DNA from 3 places in the Vibrio sp. TRT 29B02 genome. Region 3 is predicted to be linked to each of the others. Evidence: predicted binding sites of a transcription regulator. Region 3 holds the regulator's gene; each other region holds the start of a gene.
What was found. Region 3 encodes PurR, which represses purine synthesis genes. Its sites were predicted from a motif close to TNANGNAAACGTTTNCNTNA; they were not measured.
Positions count from the first base shown of each region.

Region 1: the regulator PurR is predicted to act here: its motif matches at 1,238-1,257, upstream of purL (phosphoribosylformylglycinamidine synthase).
Region 2: the regulator PurR is predicted to act here: its motif matches at 1,904-1,923, upstream of glyA (serine hydroxymethyltransferase).

Region 1 covers NZ_JBNJOJ010000019.1:22,202-25,469, forward strand. The annotation lists gene mltF (membrane-bound lytic murein transglycosylase MltF) at 1-1,104, opposite strand, end outside; gene purL (phosphoribosylformylglycinamidine synthase) at 1,414-3,268, shown strand, end outside.
Region 2 covers NZ_JBNJOJ010000020.1:3,576-6,843, forward strand. The annotation lists gene vexH (vibriobactin export RND transporter permease subunit VexH) at 1-974, shown strand, start outside; gene ACQEXT_RS13105 (YitT family protein) at 1,036-1,635, opposite strand; gene glyA (serine hydroxymethyltransferase) at 1,981-3,231, shown strand.
Region 3 covers NZ_JBNJOJ010000008.1:107,146-110,413, forward strand. The annotation lists gene torR (two-component system response regulator TorR) at 1-183, opposite strand, end outside; gene torD (molecular chaperone TorD) at 422-1,069, shown strand; gene purR (HTH-type transcriptional repressor PurR) at 1,290-2,297, shown strand; cyclic di-GMP riboswitch class I at 2,440-2,525, shown strand; gene ACQEXT_RS07035 (TfoX/Sxy family DNA transformation protein) at 2,658-3,254, shown strand.

The DNA of each region.
Region 1 (3,268 bases), on a different contig from region 3:
CTCAACGCCCCCACGAACGGACTGCTCTGGGTCGAGACGATTGTTCACCCCCACACTTTTTGCCGTAGGGAGAGTCAACATCATCATGCCACGTACACCCGTTGGCGATTTAGCTTTAGGGTTCCAGTGTGACTCTTGATAAGCCAGAGCTGCTACAAGTCTCCAGTCAAACTCATCCGAATACTTTTTAAATAGTGGAGACCACTTCGGTAGTTTGGAGTCTAGCGCACGAATGAAAGCACGTGTATCAACATAGTCAAAACTGCCAATGTGACCAATGTATTTCTCTTCAAGCGATGCGAGATGACCAGACTGATTAACCGCCCCAAAGAACTCTATGACCAAGCCGTATAAGCTCTCATCTTGTGAACGACGCAAGAACCAAGAGATGGGTTGGTCTTCTGTCAGTTCAAAGGCGAGGGCAATATCTGGGTAGATTCGTTGTGAGAGCGAAATTTCTACCGAGTCCGCGACAGTAAAGCGCAGCTCTCCAGAGGAAACCTGCTTAAGCAGATCATTTACGTCGGCATTTGGGTCAATATCATAAGATAATTGTGGCTGTTCGGCCTGAATTGTTGCTAGTGTGCGGTTAAAATGAGAGTCGCTGACAATTCTCAGTACATCTTCACCACTATTGGCTTCAATAAGCTCAGCCTGCTTCTCAAGCAACTGCTCAAGGTTTCTTGGACGCCAGTTTCCTTTCTTGTATACAAGCTGTTGACTCACGTAGTAGTAGGCAGGCCCTGGGCGGAAGAGTTTTAGGCGTTCTGGAGATTGGCTCAAGCCCGCTGCTATTATATCAATTTCACCATTTTTCAGTGCCGGGTATAGGCTTGATATTCTGTATGCCGGTTTCATTTCAAGCTGGACGCCGAGTTCATTGGCAAACTCACGAGCAAGTTCGTAATCCAGTCCAGCAGGACCATCGGGTCCGATAAAGTAAGAAAGTTGATTGTTGAGTGTGCCAACACGCAATACACCACGTTCTTTAATTAAGTCCAACTCACTCTTTGGTTCGGATTCTATTTGGCAACCAGAAAGCACCAAGGCGCTGAATAGCAACGCGCACACAGACTTAAGTTGGTTTAGATAATGCTTTTTCATTAACGACATTCTCATACATCTAGTAGGGCATTTATATCAAAGTGTCATGACAAGGCAAGATAATCAGTCAGGCTTCGGGATAACTGTTCTGGTAATGAGGAATTTTGGTGTATCTCAAATTTGACAAAAAAAATGACGCAAACGGTTGCTTTTGGTGTTACATCACAAAAATAATTACTATATAATGCGCTCGCAACAGAGAGGTGCAATCGGCATAAGTTCGAAGTGATATGTCCTAACTTACTGAATTTATTCCAATATCACCTCAGGTCAATAGACCTTAACCAATTGCATAAGAGACCTAAGCACATGAGAATTTTTCGTGGCTCCCCAGCTCTATCTGAATTTCGTGTTAACAAGCTTCTAGAGCTTTGTCGTGAACTAAGTCTGCCAGTAACTGGCATCTACGCAGAGTTCGCTCACTTTACAGCACTATCAGCTGATCTTGATGAGTCTGAAGTTGAGAAACTTGAAAAACTACTGACTTACGGTCCTACAATTGAAGAGCATGAACCACAAGGTTTGCTTCTGCTTGTGACTCCTCGCCCAGGAACGATCTCTCCTTGGTCGTCAAAGTCGACGGATATCGCCAATAACTGTGGTCTGGACAAAGTGGTTCGCCTTGAGCGCGGTACGGCTTACTACATCGAATCCTCAACCGAACTTACAGAACTTCAACTGGTTGAGCTAAAAGCTATCCTTCATGATCGCATGATGGAAGTCATTTTCACTGATTTCGATTCTGCACAAGCTTTGTTCCAAGTTGCTGAGCCTGCGCCAGTCGCGGATGTTGACCTAATTGCAGGTGGTCGTGATGCGCTTGAAAAAGCAAACGTTACCCTAGGCCTAGCTTTGGCTGATGACGAAATTGAATATCTCTACGATGCGTTCGTCAACAAACTTGAACGCAACCCAACTGACATCGAACTGATGATGTTTGCACAAGCAAACTCAGAGCACTGTCGCCATAAGATCTTTAATGCAGACTGGACAATCGACGGCGTCAAGCAAGAGAAGTCTTTGTTTAAAATGATCAAAAATACTTATCAAGTGACACCAGATAACGTGCTGTCGGCTTACAAAGATAATGCAGCGGTTATGGTGGGTTCTGATGTTGGTCGTTTCTTCCCTAATCCAGAAACACGTCAATATGGCTACAACCATGAGAAAGCACACATTCTCATGAAGGTGGAAACACATAACCACCCAACGGCTATCTCTCCTTGGCCTGGTGCATCTACGGGCTCCGGTGGTGAAATCCGTGATGAAGGCGCAACCGGTATCGGTGGTAAACCAAAAGCAGGTCTAGTTGGTTTTACGACTTCTAACCTACGTATTCCAAACTTTGAGCAGCCTTGGGAAACCGATTTTGGCAAGCCTGGTCGTATCGTTAACGCTCTAGATATCATGCTAGAAGGTCCTCTAGGTGGTGCGGCGTTCAACAACGAATTTGGTCGTCCAAACCTACTTGGTTACTTCCGTACTTACGAAGAGAAAGTTAATTCTCACGCAGGTGAAGAGATCCGTGGATACCACAAGCCAATTATGATTGCTGGTGGTATGGGTAACATCCGTGAAGAGCATGTACAGAAGAAAGAAATCCCAGTAGGAGCAAGCCTAATTGTGCTTGGTGGCCCTGCAATGAATATCGGCCTTGGTGGCGGTGCTGCGTCTTCAATGGCATCTGGTCAATCAGCCGAAGATCTCGACTTCGCATCAGTTCAACGTGAAAACCCAGAAATGGAGCGTCGTTGTCAGGAAGTGATCGACCGTTGTTGGCAGCTAGGCGAAGCAAACCCAATCGCCTTTATTCATGATGTTGGTGCTGGCGGTATCTCAAACGCACTTCCAGAGCTTGTTGATGACGGTGAACGTGGTGGTATCTTCCAGCTACGTGACGTACCAAATGATGAACCGGGTATGAGCCCATTAGAGATTTGGTGTAATGAATCGCAAGAGCGTTATGTATTAGCGGTTGCACCAGAAAATATGGCAGCATTTGATGCTATCTGTAAGCGTGAGCGCGCACCATATGCTGTTGTTGGTATCGCGACAGAAGAACGTGAATTGAAGCTAGAGGATTCACACTTTGACAACACACCAATCGATATGCCAATGGATGTTCTTCTAGGTAAAACGCCGAAGATGCACCGTGACGCGAAAA
Region 2 (3,268 bases), on a different contig from region 3:
AACTAGGGATCAGCGTACAAGACATTTCCGATACTTTGGAGATCATGCTGGGCGGTAAGAGCGAGACGACCTTTGTCGAACGAGGTGAAGAGTATGATGTTTATCTGCGTGGTGATGAAAATAGCTTTAACAATGCGTCAGACTTGAGCCAAATCTACATGCGTACATCATCAGGCGAACTTGTTACGCTTGATGCGGTAACGAAGATTGAAGAAGTGGCTTCGTCGATTCGACTCTCTCACTACAACAAGCAAAAAGCGGTCACGATAACAGCGAACTTATCGGACGGTTACACTCTTGGTGAGGCGCTCGATTTCCTTGACCAGCAAGCGATTGAACTACTGCCTAGTGATATTTCAGTTAGCTATTCTGGGGAATCGAAAGATTACAAAGAGAACCAATCGAGCATTCTATTGGTGTTTGCGTTAGCACTTTTAGTCGCGTATCTGGTACTGGCTGCGCAGTTTGAAAGCTTTATAAACCCATTGGTGGTGATGTTTACGGTTCCTATGGGGGTATTCGGTGGTTTTCTTGGTCTATTTCTGATGGGGCAGGGACTGAATATCTACAGCCAGATCGGAATGATTATGCTTATCGGCATGGTCACTAAGAACGGTATTTTGATTGTAGAGTTCGCTAACCAACTGCGTGACCGTGGGATTGAGTTCGAAAAAGCGATTCTTGATGCCTCTGCGCGTCGTTTACGCCCGATTATGATGACCGCATTCACCACATTAGCGGGAGCGATACCGTTGATTCTCTCGACGGGTGCTGGTTATGAGAGCCGTGTTGCGGTAGGGACAGTGATATTCTTCGGTATGGGCTTTGCGACCTTTGTTACCTTGTTTGTCATTCCTGCAATGTATCGTCTGATTTCGCAAGGCACACAATCACCTGGTCATGTTGAGGCTGAGCTGAATAAAGAGTTAAGTCATGATGTGAAAGCGAGAAGCTCACATGGTGAATTGAACTAAATAACGCAATAAGCCCGCGAGTGATCGCGGGCTTAATTGTATTTGTAGTAGAAGTTAACGACTAACCGTAAGTCACCGAGTAGCGAGTTGGTTTGTGGTTCATTGCTAAGACAAGATTTAGAGCGACAGCTCCGAGAATCGATAAACCAATCACTTCTGGAGAGACAAAAAAGAACGAAGCAAAAAGAATCGCACAATCTATAGCCAGCTGAGACTTACCCACTGAAATGCCGAATTTGTCCTGAATGAACAGGCACAACACATTGAAGCCCCCCAAACTCGAACGATGGCGAAAAAGAATCAGCATTCCTAATCCCATCAAAAGGCCTCCAGCGATCGCGCAGTAGACTTGGTTGATGGTCTCTAGACTGATGACTAAATAGAGGTGATCAGTAATCAGTGACACAAGAGCACCAGAAATCGCACTATTAATTGCAAATCGAGTACCGAAACGCTTCCATGCTAATAAATAGAATGGACAGTTGGCAATAAAGTACAGAGTGCCGAGTGAAAAGTGGGTCATCTGGCTGGCTAAAAGTGCCAGTCCTGCTGTGCCTCCAGTCAACAGTGATGCTGATTGGAGGAAAAAGAAGCCTTGGGCGACTAAAAAGGTGCCGGTCAAAATTGCGACCCAATCTTCTCGTCTTGAGTGTTTTTCCATCAATTTGAAATTTAACAAGTAAATAATGGCGTGCATACTATTTAAAAAAATAGGATTTCGGTAGCTTGAGAGTGAAATTTAAGGTAAACCTATGTAATTATCGTTTTACGGGGTGTAAAGGATGGAATTGACACTTAGCTGGCGAAATGTTCGGATAAGTGCTCAACATGAGATTCCCTGTAAAGCATTATGAAAAAACTGCATGAGAAAAACTGAAATTTTCTCTTTATGACAAAGATCAAATTATGTAGAATGCGCGTCATTAGCTTGATGCAAACGTTTGCGTGAGTGTCAAAGGTCGGTTTTTTTGCAATTTAAAGTCTCAATCTGAGTCAGGAGATACAGATGCTAAAGCGTGATATGAACATCGCAGATTACGATGCGGAACTGTTCGCAGCAATTCAAGAAGAAACTCTTCGCCAGGAAGAACACATTGAACTTATTGCTTCAGAAAACTACACAAGTCCACGTGTAATGGAAGCTCAAGGTTCTCAGCTTACAAATAAGTACGCTGAAGGTTACCCAGGCAAGCGCTACTACGGTGGCTGTGAGTACGTTGATAAAGCTGAATCTCTGGCAATTGATCGTGCATGTCAGCTATTTGGCTGTGAATACGCAAACGTACAGCCTCACTCAGGCTCACAGGCAAACAGTGCTGTTTACATGGCTCTACTTAACCCTGGTGATACTGTTCTTGGTATGAGCTTAGCGCACGGTGGTCACCTTACACACGGTTCTCCAGTCAACTTCTCTGGTAAACACTACAACGTTATTCCTTACGGTATCGACGAAGCTGGTCAAATCAACTACGACGAAATGGAAGCTCTTGCTCTAGAACACAAACCGAAGATGATCATCGGTGGTTTCTCTGCTTACTCACAGATCGTAGATTGGGCTCGCATGCGTCAAATCGCAGATAAAGCAGGCGCGTACCTATTTGTCGATATGGCTCACGTTGCGGGTCTAATCGCAGCGGGCGTATACCCAACGCCTGTACCACACGCTCACGTTGTCACTACAACAACTCACAAAACGCTAGCAGGTCCACGTGGTGGTCTTATCTTGTCTAACGCGGGTGAAGAGATGTACAAAAAACTCAACTCAGCTGTCTTCCCTGGTGGCCAAGGTGGCCCGTTAATGCATGTTATCGCTGGTAAAGCGGTTGCATTCAAAGAAGCGATGGAGCCAGAGTTTAAAGAGTACCAAGCTCGCGTAGTTAAAAACGCGAAAGCAATGGTTGCTCAGTTCCAAGAGCGCGGCTACAAGATCGTTTCTAACGGTACTGAAAACCACCTATTCCTTGTTGACCTAATTGACAAAGATATTACAGGTAAAGATGCAGATGCAGCACTAGGTGCAGCAAACATTACAGTTAACAAGAACTCTGTACCAAATGACCCTCGTAGCCCGTTTGTCACGTCTGGTATCCGTGTTGGTTCTCCTGCAATCACTCGTCGTGGTTTCACTGAAGAAGACGCAAAAGAGCTAGCAAACTGGATGTGTGATGTTTTAGATAACATCGGTAATGAGGAAGTTATCGCAGCAACGAAAGCGAAGGTGCTCGATATCTGTAAGCGTCTACCAGTTTACGCATAATGGTTCTGCCTGACTTGGTCTATTTTGTTGTCAAAGG
Region 3 (3,268 bases):
TCCATCTTCACCAGGAAGATTAATATCTAACATCACCAAATCAATCGCATTGTTTTGTAGCGTATGACGCATCTGCTCGCCGCTTTCAGCCTCACTCACGTTATAACCTTCGTTCTTAAAGTAACCAACGAGTTTGCTACGCGTGACTGCGTCATCTTCTACAACTAGTACATGATAGCTCATCTACACCACTTAATTTACATTGGGAATTGCTCTAAAATTGTATTCTATTCATAAATAGTAACATTTCTAGTAATTATCACTTTAAAACTAAGAAAGATGATTTTTTCTTGATTCAAGACAAAAGTCACCCACTCATTAACATTCATTCATAATTGATGGTAACTTATCACACAAGCCGTTATCCCTATTCATTTCTATTGGTTAAACTAGTAGATAGTTATTTTAGGAGTTGAACCTAATGCAAGAAATTAAAGCATTTAATGAGAAACGTGCCGAGATTTACTGGTGGCTATCAAGCCTGTTTGCCAATGAGCTTACTGAGGAAAATATCGCGCAGTATCATTCCGCTGAAATCCGCGCGTTTTTGACTGGTTTGGGTGAAAATGCCGCTTTAAAACCTGCAATTGACCGTGTCACTGATGCGCTCAATCGCTTGATGGATCGTGAAGATGCTCAATTGGAACTCGCCGCAGATTTCTGTGATCTATTTTTAAAGTCAGATAGAGACTCTGCCCTTCCTTATGCCTCTATGTACATTGGTCAATCGGGATTACTCAACGACACGCCAGCTAAAGAGATGGAAGAGCTCATGGCGAAACATGGGGTTGCAGTTGAAAAAGATCTAAACGAGCCAGCCGACCATCTTGCAATCGAACTCGACTTTCTTGGCAATCTTATTATTCGCTCAAATGAGTTGGAACAAGAACGTCATTTAGAAGATGCGTTAAAAGAGCAAGAAGCGTTTATTCAGCAACACCTATTGAGTTGGGTTCCGAAATTTTCAGCCAAGTGTCAGACACTCGATGACTTCGGCTTTTACTCTGCAATCGCCAGCCTTACTAGCGCTTTCTTAGAGCTAGATTGCAGCTATCTTGCAGGCGAGTAAAAAAACGCACATTGTGAGCTCAAACCTACAACTTTGACGTTTTTTGTTTGCTCTCTGAGAGTTTGCGGTCTAGAATCGTGACCGCAAACGATAAAAATGAACGATTCAAATACAAACCGCTAAATAAGGGCGGTTTTTGTGTTTCTGATACTTTCTGCCAGACTATTTTATTCTACACTTGAATATATTTGCTTGGCAGTCATCGACAGGACAAAACCTTATGGCCACTATTAAAGATGTTGCTCGCCTAGCCGGTGTTTCAACAACCACTGTGTCTCACGTAATTAATAAAACACGCTTTGTTGCTGAAGCTACTCAAGAAAAAGTAATGGAAGCGGTGAACGAGTTAAACTATGCGCCAAGTGCTGTTGCGCGTAGCTTGAAATGTAACACGACTCGTACAATCGGTATGTTGGTCACCCAATCAACAAACCTATTCTTTTCAGAAGTGATTGATGGCGTAGAAAGCTACTGCTACCGTCAGGGCTACACGCTTATCTTGTGTAATACTGGTGGCATCTACGAGAAACAACGCGACTACATCCGCATGTTGGCAGAGAAGCGCGTAGACGGCATCTTAGTCATGTGTTCAGACCTTACTGAAGAGCTGAGCGAAATGCTCGATCGCCATAAAGATATCCCTAAAGTCGTTATGGACTGGGGTCCTGAAAGCTCGCAAGCGGACAAGATCATTGATAACTCAGAAGAAGGCGGCTACCTAGCAACAAAATATCTGATCGAACGTGGTCATAAAGATATTGCCTGTCTAAGTGGTCACTTTGAAAAAGCCGCCTGTCAGGAGCGTATTCGTGGTTTCAAACGCGCGATGAGTGAAGCAGAACTTTCGGTGAATGAAGATTGGATTCTTGAAGGCAACTTCGAGTGTGATACCGCCGTACTCGCCGCAGACAAAATTGCAGCGATGGATAACAAGCCAAGTGCTGTGTTTTGTTTCAACGACACAATGGCATTGGGTTTGATGAGCCGTCTACAGCAAAAAGGCATTCGAATTCCTGAAGATATGTCAGTCATCGGCTATGACAATATTGAGCTGGCTGAGTACTTCTCTCCACCATTAACAACTGTCCACCAACCAAAACGTCGTGTTGGTAAAAACGCATTCGAAATCTTGCTTGAGCGGATCAAAGATAAAGAGCATGAGAAGCGTATTTTTGAAATGCACCCTGAGATTGTTGAACGAAATACCGTCCTTGATTTGAACAAATAGTTCAAATCGTTCGCTTAGCCGGTAGCACATTATTGGCTAAGCGGATAATTCACCTCTTTTTACTGAACCAAGATCACACTTATTCCATTTCGGCGTGATGTCCTACGCATATTTTATTTATGCTCTAAATGTTCGAACAATGCCACGAACAGGGCAAACCACTCCGAAAGGGTGGGACGCAAAGCCTCCGGCCTTAAACATGATATGTCTGGTAGCGGGGTTGCCGATGGTAAATATGCACTTGTCATACACGAATTACTAACGGTTGTATGACGCCTTACTTACAAAGTACCTGCATTATTTTGCTAATCTCTCGGACCTGAACTGGTGGCGTATAACTATACACCGAGAATAAACAGCATGGATAAACCAATACTAAAAGACTCAATGCGATTATTTGAGCAACTTGGCTACATCAAGTCTCGTTCAATGTTTGGTGGCTTTGGCATTTTTGCTGATGACACGATGTTCGCACTCGTGGTCAACGATAAACTTCACGTTCGTGCAGACGCAGAACTGGCTAAACAATTTAAATCTCAAGGACTCGAGCCTTACGTTTATAAAAAACGCGGATTTCCCGTTGTAACGAAATACTACGCCTTGTGTCATGACTGGAGTTCAGATACCAATAAAACCTTAGAACTCGCCAAGCTTGCACTTGATGCGGCAAACAACGAGAAGAAAACTCAATCGCAAGCGAAACCAAGTCGCCTCAAAGATTTACCGAACTTACGATTAGCTACTGAGCGTATGCTCAATAAAGCAGGTATCGAAAGTGTCGAAAACCTTGAAGAAACCGGCTCAGTTAACGCATTCAAAGCCATTCAGTCTACTCACTCTTCTGACGTTAACATCGAGCTACTTTGGGCATTAGAAGGTGCGATCAATGGCACTCACTGGTCCGTCATTCCTCAAAATCGACGCCAAGAGCTGCTCAACGAGCTTAGCCATCACTAACAGATAAGTTATCG